One region of the Halomonas sp. BLK-85 genome, then DNA from elsewhere that is predicted to be linked to it. Evidence: predicted binding sites of a transcription regulator. Region 1 holds the regulator's gene; the other holds the start of a gene.
The links. Region 1 encodes FNR, which switches genes on or off when oxygen is low (the NO sensors DNR and NnrR bind a similar motif). Its sites were predicted from a motif close to TTGATNTANATCAA; they were not measured.
Positions count from the first base shown of each region.

Region 2: a site for FNR is predicted at 5,304-5,317, ahead of LL947_RS06065 (cytochrome-c peroxidase). Genes of this name have one in related genera too.

Region 1 covers NZ_CP087731.1:2,603,521-2,611,080, reverse strand. Annotated here, with positions in the region: gene LL947_RS11905 (DUF294 nucleotidyltransferase-like domain-containing protein) at 1-700, shown strand, start outside; gene ttcA (tRNA 2-thiocytidine(32) synthetase TtcA) at 812-1,741, shown strand; gene fnr (fumarate/nitrate reduction transcriptional regulator Fnr) at 1,745-2,491, opposite strand; gene hemN (oxygen-independent coproporphyrinogen III oxidase) at 2,552-3,982, opposite strand; gene LL947_RS11885 (sulfite exporter TauE/SafE family protein) at 4,150-4,845, opposite strand; gene ccoS (cbb3-type cytochrome oxidase assembly protein CcoS) at 4,842-5,078, opposite strand; gene LL947_RS11875 (heavy metal translocating P-type ATPase) at 5,075-7,528, opposite strand; gene LL947_RS11870 (FixH family protein) at 7,528-7,560, opposite strand, start outside.
Region 2 covers NZ_CP087731.1:1,356,482-1,364,041, forward strand. Annotated here, with positions in the region: gene pqiB (intermembrane transport protein PqiB) at 1-1,616, opposite strand, end outside; gene LL947_RS06055 (PqiA/YebS family transporter subunit) at 1,609-2,988, opposite strand; gene LL947_RS06060 (calcium/sodium antiporter) at 3,150-4,124, shown strand; gene LL947_RS06065 (cytochrome-c peroxidase) at 4,193-5,170, opposite strand; gene msrP (protein-methionine-sulfoxide reductase catalytic subunit MsrP) at 5,430-6,398, shown strand; gene LL947_RS06075 (protein-methionine-sulfoxide reductase heme-binding subunit MsrQ) at 6,433-7,032, shown strand; rRNA gene LL947_RS06080 (16S ribosomal RNA) at 7,339-7,560, shown strand, end outside.

The sequences.
Region 1 (7,560 bases):
GGAAGATGACATGCAGCGTCTGACCGATACCCTGATCAAGCTGGGATACCCCCCCTGCCCGGGAAATATCATGGTATCCAACCCGGAGTGGGTGGGTACGGTCAGCCAGTGGCAGCAGCGGATTGCTCGTTGGGTTGAGGCGCGCGACGGAGACAGTCTGATGAAGCTGGCCATCATGCTTGATGCCCATGCGGTCGCCGGTAATCCAGCGCTGCTGGAGCGTGTGCGCAGCACCCTGTTTGAAGCCGGGGCCAAGGATGAGTTACTGCTTTCCTACTTCGCGCGCACCACGCTGCGCTTTTCTACTCCGTTGACCCTGTTTGGTTCATTGAAGAAACGTCAACACGGAATCGATATCAAGAAAGGCGGTATCTTTCCCATTGTGCATGGGGTACGCACCATGGCGTTGGAACGCGGGATACTGGCCACATCGACGCTCGACCGGCTGGATGCCCTGGTCGAGGATGGCCGCCTGAAACGTCGCTTTGCCGACGACCTGGGGGAAGCCTTGGCCCTGTTTACCGAGTTACGTCTGAAGCAGCAGCTGGAAGAGGGCGAAGCGAATGTTACCAAGCGCTCTGACCGGGTCGTGGTGCAGGAGCTTTCTTCGCTGGAACGTGACCTGATGCGTGAAGCCCTGCATATCGTCAAGGATCTCAAGCAGCGCCTGTCCCACCGTTATCACCTTGAATATTCATGATGAAAGGGGCATTCCAGGCCGTCGGCAATGAGCAGAATAGCTGCTAGAATACGCGGCCTGAAATAGCCGTTGAATATTTTATGCTGCAGCACGACTGTCCGGGCCCTGTCTATGCCAACCATGATGTCTTCACCGCAAGCGGTCAATGCCGCTGCTGACCGAGTCGACCCTGTTCCGAGCGAAACAGCGTCGCGTCATAGCGCTGAGCAGGCGCGACAGAAACGCCAATTCGACAAGCTGCAAAAGCGTCTGCGTCGCTGTGTCGGTCATGCCATTATTGATTACCGCATGATCGAGGAAGGTGACAAGGTAATGGTGTGCCTTTCCGGCGGTAAGGACAGCTACACGATGCTGGAGATCCTGCGCAACCTTCAGCGTAACGCGCCGGTGAGTTTTTCTCTGGTCGCGGTCAATCTGGATCAGAAGCAGCCGGGTTTTCCTGAACATGTCCTGCCCGAATATCTGGAAAAACTCGGGGTGGACTATCATATCCTGGAGCGTGATACCTACTCGGTGGTCAAGGAGAAAACCCCGGAAGGCAAGACCACCTGTTCGCTTTGCTCGAGGCTGAGGCGCGGTTCCCTGTATGGCTTTGCCGAACAGATTGGCGCCAACAAGGTGGCGTTGGGGCATCATCGGGAAGACATTCTGGAAACCCTGTTTCTTAACATGTTCTTTGGTGGCAGCCTGAAAGCCATGCCACCCAAGCTGTTATCAGATGATGGCAAGAATATCGTTATTCGCCCTCTTGCTTACTGCAAGGAAGCGGACATTGCCGAGTTTGCCAGTCAGATGGCCTTTCCGATCATTCCCTGCAATCTGTGTGGCTCGCAGCCCAACCTGCAGCGCCAGGTGGTCAAGGAAATGCTGGCAGAGTGGAATAAAAAGCACCCCGGGCGGCTGGAAAGCATGTTCAGGGCGGTAACCAATGTTGCCCCGTCCCAACTGGCGGATCGTCAACTGTTTGATTTTGCCGGTCTTGAAGCCAAGCAGGCCGACCTGATGGCCGACCGTATCCAGGCGTTTGAGGTCGGTTCCTGAGGGTTATCCGGCGTCTTCGATGTCTTCTTCGGCCAGGGTCAGCAGCAGCGGCATATCGAGAATGTTCACTTCCCGGCCGGAAACGGCGACGACCCCCTGGTTCTGGAAACGGCTGAGTATGCGACTGACGGTTTCCACCGCAAGCCCCAGGTAATTGCCGATATCTGCCCGAGACATGGAAAGCCGGAAGCTGTAGGGGGAATAGCCACGGCGCCGGAAGCGCTCGGACAGCGTGATCAGGAACGTCGCCAGGCGCTGATCGGCGGTCTTGCGCGAGAGCAGTCGCATCATGCGCCGGTCATCGCGCAGCTCCTTGCTCATGCTGCGGTACAGCTGACCTCGCAATTCCGGCAATTCGGCCGCGAGCAACTCCAGGCGGTCAAAAGGGATCTCGCAGACCGTGGTGGTTTCCAGCGCGACCACGCTGCCCGGATAGTGCTGTTCATCAATCCCGTCCAGCCCGGCCAGTTCGCTGGGCAGATAGAAATTGGTCAGCTGGTCGGTGCCGCCACCTTCGGTGGTCAGCTGTTTAAGGCTGCCGGAACGCACGGCAAACACGCTGGTGAAGCGGTCTCCCTGACGAAACAGGGGCTCGCCTTTTTTCAACGGCGCACGCCGACGGATGATGGCATCAAACTGGCTCATGTCATCCAGCTCAAGGGCCAGGGGCAGGCATAGCGAGCTGAGACTGCATGTCTGGCAGCGCGCCTCATTGAGCCGGGCTCGCCGACGGGTCATGGGTTCCGGCATGGGCTCCTCCTTGGAAAGATAGCGCTTTCATTATGAAAGCAAGAGCCCATGCCGACAAGCCTAAACAATCCGCGAATATCGCTGAGTGGTATCGTCGGGTAGATGTGCGTCAAAGGCCATGGCCAGGTGACGGATCAGCAACCGACCGATGGGTGTGGCGCGAAGCAGGTCGCCTTCCTGTTCCATCAGGCCATCGTGCAGCGGGCCCTGTAGACGCGCCAGGGTAGTAGCAAAGTAACGCGGCGCATCAATGTTCCAGCGTTTGCTCACCTCGGCCAGGTCGATCTGCATATCGCACATCAGGCGTTCGATCACGTCCCGGCGAATCAGGTCATCGGTGTTCAGGCGTAAACCCTTGACCGTGGCCAGCTGGCCACTGTCCAGCGCTTGCTCATAGCTTGCCAGGTCCGTCGGGTTCTGGGCGTAGACATCATTGACCCGCGAAATGGCTGATACGCCCAGACCTACCAGGTCACACTGGGCATGGCTTGAATAACCCTGGAAGTTGCGCTGCAGGCTGCCTTCACGTTGCGCCACGGCCAGGCTGTCATCGGGGCGGGCAAAGTGATCCATACCGATATGCACATAGCCTGCGCTGGTCAGCATATCAATGGTGGTATGCAGGATATCCAGCTTCTCTTCGGCGCTTGGCAGGTCACTTTCATTGATGCGCCGCTGCGGTGCAAAGCGTTGAGGCATGTGGGCATAATTGAATACCGATAGGCGTGCCGGGTTAAGATCTATCACCTGGCGCAGGGTATCGGCAAACCCCGCCTGGCTCTGATGTGGCAGGCCGTAGATGAGATCAAGGTTCAGCGAGCGAAAGCCAAGGCGGTGGGCTTCCTCCATCAGGGTTTCCGTCAGCACGCGAGGCTGGACGCGGTTGATGGCTTTCTGTACCACAGGATCAAGGTCCTGCACGCCCAGGCTGATGCGGTTGAAGCCGAGTGATTGCAGGTGGCGCAGGGTGAATACATCCGCCTCGCGGGGGTCGATCTCGATGGCGTAGTCGCGGCTTGGCGAGGATGACAGGCCAAAGCGCGCATCCAGACGATCAATGACGTCGCTCATCTGGCTCAGGGTCAGAAATGTGGGCGTACCGCCGCCCCAGTGCAGCTGTTCAACGTTGCGGGTGGTATCCAGGTGCTGCGAGGTTAGCACCATCTCCCGGTCCAGGCGTGACAGGTAAGGCTCGGCCAGCGCGGTGTTCTTGGTAGCAATCTTGTTGCAGGCGCAATAGAAGCAGATCTTGCGGCAAAAAGGCACGTGTACATAAAGCGACAGCGGCTTTCGAGTGGCGTTGCTGCGTTCCAGCGCGGCGGTGAAATCATCGGCGCCAAACTGATCGTGAAACGACAGCGCCGTGGGGTAGGAAGTATAGCGCGGTCCGCTTTTATCGTAGCGGCGCAAGAGCGCTTCATCCCAGCCCGGGTTAGTGGGCGTTGCCGCTCTGTCAGCGGTTGAGGTAGCAGCGAGAGCGTGAACGGCCATGACGAAACTCCATTACCAGGAAAACAGGGATTAAACCCCATCCTACTCCTGGTGAGTCCGGTAAGAATTGAGCTGCGTCAAGGAAGCACGCGTGTCGTTGGAAAGCCGGTAAGGGCGGGTCAGCCAAGGCAAGGTGGAGGCCCCTGTCGGTTGTATGACCCGGGCGTTCAGTAGCTATGGGATACCGCCAGGTCATAAAGCTGCCACAGCGCAAACGCGATGATGCTAAGGGCGGCGATACTGCGCGTAGTGGGATGACGAATCAGCCCGCTCAGCTGTCGTGCGGCAATCCCGGTCGCCAGCAGGGCGGGCAGGGTGCCCAGGCCAAAGGCGCCCATCAGCAAGGCTCCTTCCAGCGGGTCGGCAATCGCCAGGCTCCAGGCCAGCATGGAATAGACCAGGCCGCAGGGTAGCCAGCCCCATACGGCGCCCAGAGCAAAGGCCTGGGGGAGTTTGACCACCGGCATCAAGCGCCGTCCAAAAGGTTCAATATGTTTCCATACGCGCCGCCCGACGGCCTCCACCTTGAGCAGGCCCTTCCACCAGTTGGCGATATATAGCGCCATCAGGATCAGCATGACAGCGGCAAAGGCCTGTAGCGCCATGCCGGCACTGGGAGACAGCGAAAGCAGGGTGCCCAGCGCTGCCACGCTGGCACCGGCGATCATGTAGCTCAGAATGCGGCCCAGGTTGTAGCTTAATAAAAGCCCGCCCAGGCGAGCCGGCTGGCGCATGCTGGGAGGAACGGCAAAGGTCAGGGCGCTCATGATACCGCCACACATGCCAATGCAGTGAGCGCCTCCCATCAAGCCAAAAATGAAGGCTGCCAGCATGGGGGGCAGGTCAAAGCCTGTCGGGTTCATGGTTGTTCACTGTCGTTGGGTGGCTTGCGGCTGGCGCTTTTTTTCTCGCGTGCCTGCTGGCGGCGCTGGCGTTCTTCCTGAGACAGGTCGTTCTCATCCTCATCAAACAGGATGCGGTGGGCCGGGCCCTCAAGGTCGTCAAACTGTTCATGCTTGACCGCCCAGAAAAATGCCCAGACGGCCAGCCCGAGAAGAATAAGCGACAGTGGGATAAGCAGATAGAGAATGGTCATGCGGATACCGGTTTGGGAGTAGGGGTTACAGCAGGCGTTGGCCGGCGGCTTTTCCAGCGGCTCAGGCGCAGCGCATTGCCCACCACTATCAGCGAGCTGAATGACATGCCCAGCGCTGCCAGCCAGGGCGGCACCCATCCAAGGGCGGCCAGCGGCAGGGCCGTAAAGTTGTAACACACTGACCAGATCATGTTCTGGCGCATGATACGCCGGGTCGCCCGCGAGATGTCAACGGCATCGGCAATGCGCAACAGGCGCGGATTAAGCAGCACCGCATCCGCGCGAGTGCGAGCCAGGTCGGTCGCGCCGTTCATGGCAATGGCCACATCCGCGCCGGCCAGCACCGGAACATCATTGATGCCGTCGCCCACCATGACGACGCATTCGCCTTTTTCCTGCAAGGCCTGAAGGTGAGCAAGCTTGCCTTCCGGGCTGGCGCCGGCCTGCCAGGACGCGATGCCAAGCTGTTCGGCAAGCTCCTTGACCGTTGCGGTCGTGTCGCCGGATAGTAGCTCGACGGCAATACCGTTGGCTTTCAGGGCGGCAATGGTCTCCCCGGCATCATCGCGCACGCCGTCATACAGGCGGAACCAGGCTCTGGGCATAGCGTTTTCGCTGAGCAACAGCCATTGGCCCGGGCCGGGAGCGATTGGCGTGGCCTCCTGGCAGGCAAAGGCGGGCTTGCCCAGCCGCCATAGCGCGCCCTCAATGGCGCCTTCAAGCCCCTGGCCGGTGAGGCTGCGCAGACCAGTCGCCTGCAGGGTCGCATTCCGGTAAGGGCGAAACGCGCGCGCAATCGGGTGTTCGGAGCGTGACTCCAGAGCAGCGGCAATCGCTCTGGCGCGCTCAGCATCCAGATCGCTGCTGCACAGGCGCGTCTCGGTCAGCTGCATCTCGCCGCGGGTCAGGGTGCCGGTCTTGTCAAAAATCACCCGGGTGGCACTGGAGAGCGACTCGAGGGCATCCGCACGGGTAATCAGCACGCCACGTTGACGCAGTTGGCCGTGCCCGGCGGTCAGGGCGGTGGGCGTGGCCAGGGCCAGGGCGCATGGGCAGGTAACCACCAGCACGGACAGCATCACCCAGAGTACCCGTGTGGGGTCGATCCACCACCAGACGGCGGTGACGCAGACGGTGACCACCAGCAGGCGAAGAACAAACAGATGTGCCATACGGGCGGCCATCTGGGCCAGGCGTGGACGGCTGGCAAAGGCGCGGTCGGTCAGGTCGACAATACTGGCCACACGGGCATCGTTGCCGGCGTGAGTGACGCGCATGATCAAGGGGTTTTCCATGTTCTGGCTGCCGCCGACAATGCGTTCGCCTGTCTGGCGGGTTACCGGCAGGTATTCACCGGTCAGCATGGATTCATCCAGGCTGGAGTCGCCTTCTTCAATAATACCGTCGGCCGGCACGCCATGGCCGGGTTTGATCAGTACCCGGTCACCTTCGCGCAGTTCGCTGGCGGGTAGAATGCGCTCGCTGCCGTCCGCTTCCAGGCGTGTAGCGGATACGGGTAATACGCTGCTTAGCGCATTGCCGCTCTGGCCGTTACGGCGCCGGGCGCGGGCCTCGATGTAGCGGCTGAACAGCAAAAAGAAGGTAAACATGGCAACCGAGTCAAAATATACCTCGCCAACATCGAAGATGACCGCGTAGGCGCTGGCCGCATAGGCGCAGCCAATCGCCAAGGATACCGGCACATCCATGCCCAGTACGCCGGTGCGCAGATCACGCAGGGCATTCTTGAAAAAAGGCTGAGCGGAGAAAAATACCACCGGAGTGGCCAGGGCAAAGGACAGCCAATGAAACAGCACGTAAAAATCTTCCGACATGCCGTCGGCACCGGCAACATAGATCGGAATGGAAAACATCATCACCTGCATCATGCCAACGGCCGCAATGATCAGGCGGCGCACGTTCATGCGCTCTTCTTTCTGCAGACGTAACTGGGCCTGGTCCGGCTCGTAGGGCTGGGCGGTATAGCCAATCGCTGCCAGTTCAGCCAGCAGCCGGGAAAGCTGGATGATGTCCGGGTTCCAGCTGATGCGTACGCGGTGGTGAGTCAGGTTGACAGCGCTGCTGGTAACCCCTTCCAAGGCGTTGAGGCGGTGTTCAATCAGCCAGGCACAGGCGGCACAGGTGATCCCGTCAACCGCCAGCGTGGCGCGTACCTGGCCTTCATCGCCGTCAGGATGAACGAACTTGGCCTGCAGGCCAGGGTCATCGAATACCTGCCAGGTATCCGCATTGGCCGTCTGACGATCGTCCGGCCGTTCGGGGAGTTCGGTGCGGTAGCGGTAGTAGCTTTCCAGGCCACCCTCGATGATGGCATGGGCGACGGCTTCACAGCCAGGGCAGCAGAGAGGGTGGGAAGTGTCGTCAATCTCGATACACCAGGGTGCCCCGTCGGGCACCGGGTTGCCACAGTGGTAACAGGTGTCGGCCATCAGCTCTCCGAGCGACCGCCAGGACGCAGCTC
Region 2 (7,560 bases), 1.2 Mb from region 1:
CGCGTCAACGGTTGCAGGTCTCGCACCAGCCGATCAATTCGCTGGGTGGTAGAGATCAAGTCTTCATAGGCAGGTGATGATGGCGAGATACCTTGCAGCGTGTTACGCAGTTCTTCCAGCGTGGCATTGATATTGCTGCCCATCGCCAGTGTTTCTGGGTCATTCAGCACTTGTTCTATGGCGTTGGATACGTCACGGGTTTCACTGATCAATAGCTGCGTCTCATTCAACACCGCTTCTGATGCCTGCAGGTTGCGATCCAGTCCGGCCAGCAATGGCTCCACTTCAAGCCCGTTCAGTTTGTCGAGTAATGCCGTTATCTGTGCCTGGATCTGGGCAAACTCGCCAGCCACGCTGGGAAACACGCGGCGCTCGGAAAATGTTTCCTGAGTATAGCTACCTGCCAGATCGCGCTGGAAGTTCAAGTCAACAAAAAGGGCGCCAGTGAGGAGGTTGCCGCTTTTCAGTGAAGCGCGCAAACCCATCGAGAACATTCGTTCGAAACGTTCTCCCCACTCGTCAAGGTCGATGTTGCTTCCTTCAATGCCCAACCGTTGAGGCTCGATTCTGATCAATACCGGGATAGCAAAGCTGGTGCGTGTCTCTGGCTGCGATGCCGTAAAATTCCAGGGAACGGCGGTGACGGTCCCCACCCTGACTCCGCGGAATTCAACAGGCGCCGATTTTTTTAGACCGCGAACGGTATCATCAATCAGGAGCACATATTCCAGGTAATGGCGAAAAGTCCCTTGGCGAGCACTGTCTTCATCGGCAAAAAGATTAAACCGGGCATCAGAATCAACTTCTTGACCCATGGGCATATCTTCTGGCACACCAAAGGTCACACCGCCGCCGAGCAAGGCTTCCAGTGATTCCAGATTCAGTCGTACACCGTCAGCATCCAGCTGAAAATCGACACCGCTTGACGTCCAGAAACGGGTTCCCGTTGTTACCAGACTGGAATAAGGGTCTTCGATAAAAATGGTGTGATGCATGGTCCGCTCTTCCGGGTTGAACGCTACTTCATCAACACGACCGACCGTATACCCTTGATAGGAGACCGGGTCACCGGGTCGCAGTGAGTTGCCCAATTGGCTGACCAGCTTAAGCGACAGGCCTGAAATGCCGGCAGGCGCGACGGGGGGGACATCGCTGACACTGAATTCATCCTTAAACTCGCTTGAGTTACCAGGCTCCAGCTGGATGTAGGCACCTGACAGCACGGTACCCAGGCCGCTGATACCCTCTCTGCCTATACGCGGTTTTACAACCCAGAAACGGCTTCCTTCGTTGAGCATTTCCTGGGCTTCCTGATTGATTCGGGCAGAGATGACCGCATGTGATAAGTCCTCCGATAACTGGACACTTTCGACACGACCTACCTCAACGCTTCGGCTTCTGATCAGGGTGCTGCCTGCTTCAATACCGTCGGCGTTGTCCATGGCCAGCGTGACCAGGGTGCCGCGGCTGCTGTAGTTGTCATAGACCAGCCAGATCCCGATTGCAATGGCGATCAGGGGAATAATCCATATAGGGGAAAGCCTTGCCTGGGGAGAAGCTTTGGCATGATGTAACGCTTCTTCCTCGTGTGGTTCTTTGCGTGTTTCATTATCCATCAACAGGTTCCTGGTTGACGTAAGTGCGGTGACGCCTGCGTGGTAAAGGAGTATCCCAGATCAGGCGCGGGTCGAACATCATGGCGGCCAGCATTGTCAGAACGACGACACTACCGAAGGCCAGTGCGGCCGGGCCTGGCGTGATTGACATCAATGAACCCGCGCGAATCAATGCGACCAGTATGGCAACGACAAAGACGTCTATCATTGACCAGCGGCCAATAAACTCGGTTATACGATAAATGACGGCGCGATTGTGGGCATTCAGCTCACTACTATGGCTGGCCACCAGACACAACCAGACCAGGGCAACCAGTTTGCCAACAGGGACGATCACGCTCGCAATAAAAATCACCAGCGCAATTGGCCATGAACCCATCTGAATCAGCTCAACGACCCCTCCGATGATAGTTGAAGGAGACTCATTGCCCAGACTGGTGGTCGTCATGATGGGATAAAGGTTAGCAGGAATATACATGACCATGGCCGCTGCAAGAAGTGCCCAGGTGCGCTGCAAGCTATGCGGATAGCGAGAATGCAGACGTTCATGACAGCGCTTGCAACGAGGCTTATCGACCTTTTTATCCGGACGGTTAATCAATCCGCAGGTGGCGCATCCTATCACGCCCTGACCAGCCGCCGTTCTACCGGTCTGCGTGCCTTTGGGTGCAGGAGGCTCACCATCTTCAAGGGAATACCACATCCAATCAGCATCAACGGACTGGATGGTAAACAGTAGCAGTACGGCAAATGCACAGAATGCCCAGAAAGAAGCGCCAAGGGATATCTGGGCAATGCCGGCAATCTTTATCAGACTGACCAGTGCACCGACGATAAAAACGTCTGCCATTAGCCAGGGCGTCAGATGCGTCAAGGATCTTGCCACGTCTTTGCTGAAGGGTAAATGACGACCAATCAGCAGACTGATCTGCAGCCATATCAATCCGGAAAGATAGAGCGCCGGCAGAATGACAATGCTCATGATAACGGCAATAGCGACAATAGGCTGGTGAAACCCGATCAGGCTGGTGGCTGTCTGGGTAAGTTCAATTTCATTGCCGATACCACTGACGCTAAAGCGTACAAACGGGAATGACACGGCAAGAACAAGGGCTACAAGCGCCGAAATGGCCAGAGCCATACTGCGTTGTGCCGGGTAACGATGGCGTTTGACCAGCGTATGTTTACAACGTGGGCAACAGGCTTTTTCACCTGACTCCAGGGGGGGGAGGGCAGATACCCAATCGCACTCATGGCACGCTCTTAACCGCCTGCGTTGTGTTCTGGTTTCAGGCGGTGAGAGGTCGGCATAGGACGCCGAGGCGGCAAGCTTTCGAAAACGTGCCTTGGCCAGTTCAGGGCGCGTCATCATTGAACGTTGCTGTATTTTCATATACCGGCCTTGTCAATAAGCTGATAGTGAGCCTTGATGTCCCGATATAAGCGCAGGCGACGAATTACTTGACTATTTTAAAGGTCTACCCAAGGCTGCTGTCGTTATTGTGCATATCGGGAATGAATAAAGGAAATGTAATGTTAATGCCTGTGCTTGCCGTACTCCTCGGACTTGTCCTTCTCATCTGGAGCGCGGAAAAATTTATTGATGGTGCTGCTGCTACGTCGCGCTGGTTGGGCCTTTCACCGCTGTTGATCGGGATGTTGGTGATCGGTTTTGGAACATCAGCACCTGAAATGATGGTGTCAGTGTTGGCCGCTATCCAAGGTAGTCCGGGTCTGGCAGTCGGTAATGCGTATGGATCCAATATAGCCAACATCGGGCTGGTACTGGGTGCTGTTGCTTTGTTGGCGCCTTTGGCCGTTGATTCTGGTGTGGTACGTCGAGAAATGCCGGTATTGCTTGCGGTGACCCTCTTGACGGGGTGGATGCTGCTGGATGGATGGGTATCCCGTTGGGAAGCGGTGCTATTGCTCGCCGTTCTGGTGTTGCTGATAACCATCAGTATCATTTACTCCCGTAGCAGCCAGGATGATGCGTTTGTTGACGAAGTCTCGGCGACATTGGAAAACCAGCCCATGTCTCGCGGTAACGCACTGATGTGGACGCTGGTTGGTCTGACCCTGTTGATTATCAGTTCACGTCTGTTGGTATGGGGGGCCGTTGATATTGCCGTGGCGTTTGGGGTCAGCGAGCTGATTATTGGACTGACGGTTGTTGCAATCGGCACCTCGCTTCCTGAGCTGGCTTCTTCAATCAGCGCGTTACGTCGCAAAGAGCATGAAATGGTGCTGGGTAATGTGGTGGGATCGAACCTGTTCAATACGCTGGGCGTCGTGGGCCTCGCGGGTATTATCGTGCCGATTGAGACGGGCAGCGAGGTCCTGACCCGTGATTGGTTGGTCATGTTGGTAATGACAGTGATGATGATGCTATTTGCTTTTTCCTGGCGAGGGCGCACGCGTCTTATCAATCGTTGGGAAGGCGGCTTTCTGCTTCTGGTATTTGTTGCTTACACCTTGTATATGATTTCAGTGGTTGTCGCTAGCTGACCCTGATCGAAAAACTGCTAGCGGCGAACCACTAGCAGTCTCATAACGCGTCATTTCAGGTCGTGATATCAGGGAAGTGCCGGAATCTCGAACTCTGGCATCTCACCTGTGAGGGTGTGCAAGAAGGCAGTGATATCGTCAACAGTCTCTTGTTCGAACTCACGACCCAGCATCTCCTCGCCCATGATAGCAACAGCTTCTTCAAGCGTTTCGGTCGCGCCGTTGTTCATGTAGGGATAGGTAACCGCGACATTGCGTAAAGTGGGAGTCCTGAAGCGGTATTTGTCGCTCTCTTCACCTGTTACCAGATAGCGTCCCAAGTCCTCAGAGCCAGGCACCTGAATGGCGTGGAACTGACTGTCTGTCAGAGCAGGACCGCGGTGGCATGCGACGCAGCCATTGTCTACAAAGGCAACCATGCCATCTTTGGCCTGTTGGCTGATGGCGTTTTCATCACCACTGAGATAAAGGTCAAACGGAGAGTTTGGTGTGTTCAGCGTACGTTCGAAAGCTGCCATGGAATACGCCAGGTTCTCGCCACTGATCGGATCATCATCGTCAGGAAAGGCTTCGGCAAACTTTTCACGATAAATTTCAAATTCAGTCAGCCGTTCCAGAGCGACATCCAGGTCCATGGCCATTTCAACATCCGCTTCTATCGGGCCTAGCGCCTGTCCTTCAAGATCTGGTTCCCGCCCATCCCAGAATTGAGAACCCAAAAAAGCGCTATTGAGAACAGTAGGTGTATTGCGTTCGCCCACCTGTCCGTCATGCCCAGTTGCTCTCGGAATCCTGTCAGCCCATCCCAGAGCCGGGTTATGGCAGGTGGCACAGCTGATAACACCGCTGGATGAAATGCGCGGTTCAAAAAACAGCATGTTGCCCAGCTCAATCTTCGCCGGCGTCATTGAATTATCTGCCGGTATGGGTGGCAGATGGGGTAAGGGTTCAAAGCGGTCCTTATAGCTTTGCAGATCTTCGGCCATTACCATGCCACCAGGAATCATGGCGGCCGCCGCAATCATTACTGGTAGTGTCTTTTTCATGTGATTTCCCCCTTGCATCAATCACTCTCAGGTGAGAGCTCTATAACTGGCTAAGCCCAAGCCAGCGTTACTTATAGTAAGTCTTAGTTGTGATTGAAATTCAACCTAGCAAAACACTCAGAAAATCCAAATATTGAGCTAGGTCAGTATTTGCCTGTATTTTTATAGTAGATTCAGTAAGAGAGTGAATATTCTTTTATTAGTAATATTTTATTTATTGTTAAATCCTTCGACGGATTCTCATGACCCTAGGGCTCTTATGAAACGTTATCGCTACCCGGCCGTCGCGGCATCTGAAATTACCCCTCAACATGTTTTTGAAAATCGTCGGCGTTTTCTTCGTCAAGGCGCGACCTTCGGGGCGGCTTTGAGCCTTGCACCCGGTATGCTGCTATCTGCACGGGCTAGTGCGTGGCAGCAAACGTTTGCTGATAAGATTCAGCAAGGTGTCAATGAAAAGGACTTCGCTGCAGGCGAGTCCATCACTTCAGTAAAGGATGCAACCACGTATAACAATTTCTACGAGTTCGGTGTGCGTAAGAGTGATCCTGAAGTGTATGCCCACAAGCTGAAAACAGACCCATGGCGCGTCAGTATAGAAGGTCAGTTTGAAAATACGGCCGAAGTGAATTTTGAAGATATACTAAGCCGCTATACGCTTGAAGAGCGAATTTATCGCCTGCGTTGTGTTGAAGCATGGTCAATGGTCATCCCCTGGGTGGGCTTTCCTTTAGCTGATCTGCTCAAGCATCACGGCTTGACATCACGTGCAAAGTATATTGAGTTTGAGTCTATTCTTGACCCCGAGAACCTACGCGGACAGCGTAGTTCAATTATCGAGTGGCCCTACCGAGAGGCGTTGAGAATCGATGAAGCTATGCATCCCTTGACCATATTAGCGGTAGGTATGTACGGAGAAAGAATGCCCAATCAGAACGGTGCTCCTATGCGACTGGTAGTGCCGTGGAAGTACGGCTTCAAGAGCATCAAGTCAGTAGTGGCCATCCGCGCTCTGGAGGATAAACCCACAACGTCCTGGGTAGCTCAGAATCCAGAAGAGTACGGCTTCTACGCTAATGTGAATCCTGACGTCGACCATCCCCGTTGGTCACAAGCCCGCGAAAGGCGAATCGGAGAAGGGGGGCGGAGAGAAACCTTGATGTTTAATGGTTACGCGGATGAAGTAGCTCAGCTTTACGCCGATATGGATCTCCAAAAAGATTACTGAGGCCGTCCTCATACAAACGGGGTTACTTTTTTTGATGATGACTGCTGCATTCAGGGTTCTACTATTTCGTTGTTTTGTTCTGTGTACGGGTGTGACGCCGGGTCTAATTCTGATCTGGCTATGGCTTCAAGGCAGCCTGGGTGCCAACCCCGCAGAGGCAGTCTTGCATTTCACCGGTAGAACAGGATTGATTTTATTACTCATCACCATAGCGTTCAGCCCTGCTTTCAGGCTGACCGGTTGGCGCGGAATAATGATTGCGCGACGGCAGATGGGTTTATGGGCTTTTTTCTGGCTGCTAGCCCATATGCTGACCTGGTTCGGCTGGGATCAATACTGGGATTGGCAATGGATCTGGCATGATATCTGGGCGCTTCACTATGTTCGCTACGGTGTGATGGCGTTACTGTTGCTGGTGCCTTTGGCTTTGACGTCACCCCAATGGGTGCCGCAAAAAATGGGGTGGTCAGCGTGGCATTGGTTGCATCGTCTCATTTATGTGTCTGCAGGATTGGGGGTCTATCATGTGTGGGAGCTGACCCGTGCTGATTATACGATGCCTCTGATCTTTGCTTTGGTGCTGGCCGGGCTGGTTGTTTTTAGGTCGATTGACGCCTTGGTTCATCGTCAGTAGTCACCAAGGATATATGGATCAAAGTGTCTGTTTGGCCTTTGTTCCCAAAACGTCTGTAAAAAGGTTGACCGAGGGAAAAACATTGGTATGATACGCATCCATTGAAGGCCACGTAGCGGCATTCAAGCTCTTTAAAAATTTGATCAGGTAATTCATGTGGGCGCTTGCCGATGAGGGTGATAAATCACCAACTATCAAGGCAAGCGGTCATGGCAATGTAAATTGAAATGAATTCGTTTGACCCTTGAGCCAAGTTTGATGCGCTTCTGTTGCCCCAGGGTGACAGGTAAGCATCACAATGATTTTAAACTGAAGAGTTTGATCATGGCTCAGATTGAACGCTGGCGGCAGGCCTAACACATGCAAGTCGAGCGGTAACAGATCCAGCTTGCTGGATGCTGACGAGCGGCGGACGGGTGAGTAACGCATAGGAATTTACCCGATAGTGGGGGATAACCTGGGGAAACTCAGGCTAATACCGCATACGTCCTACGGGAGAAAGGGGGCCTTGGCTCCCGCTATCGGATG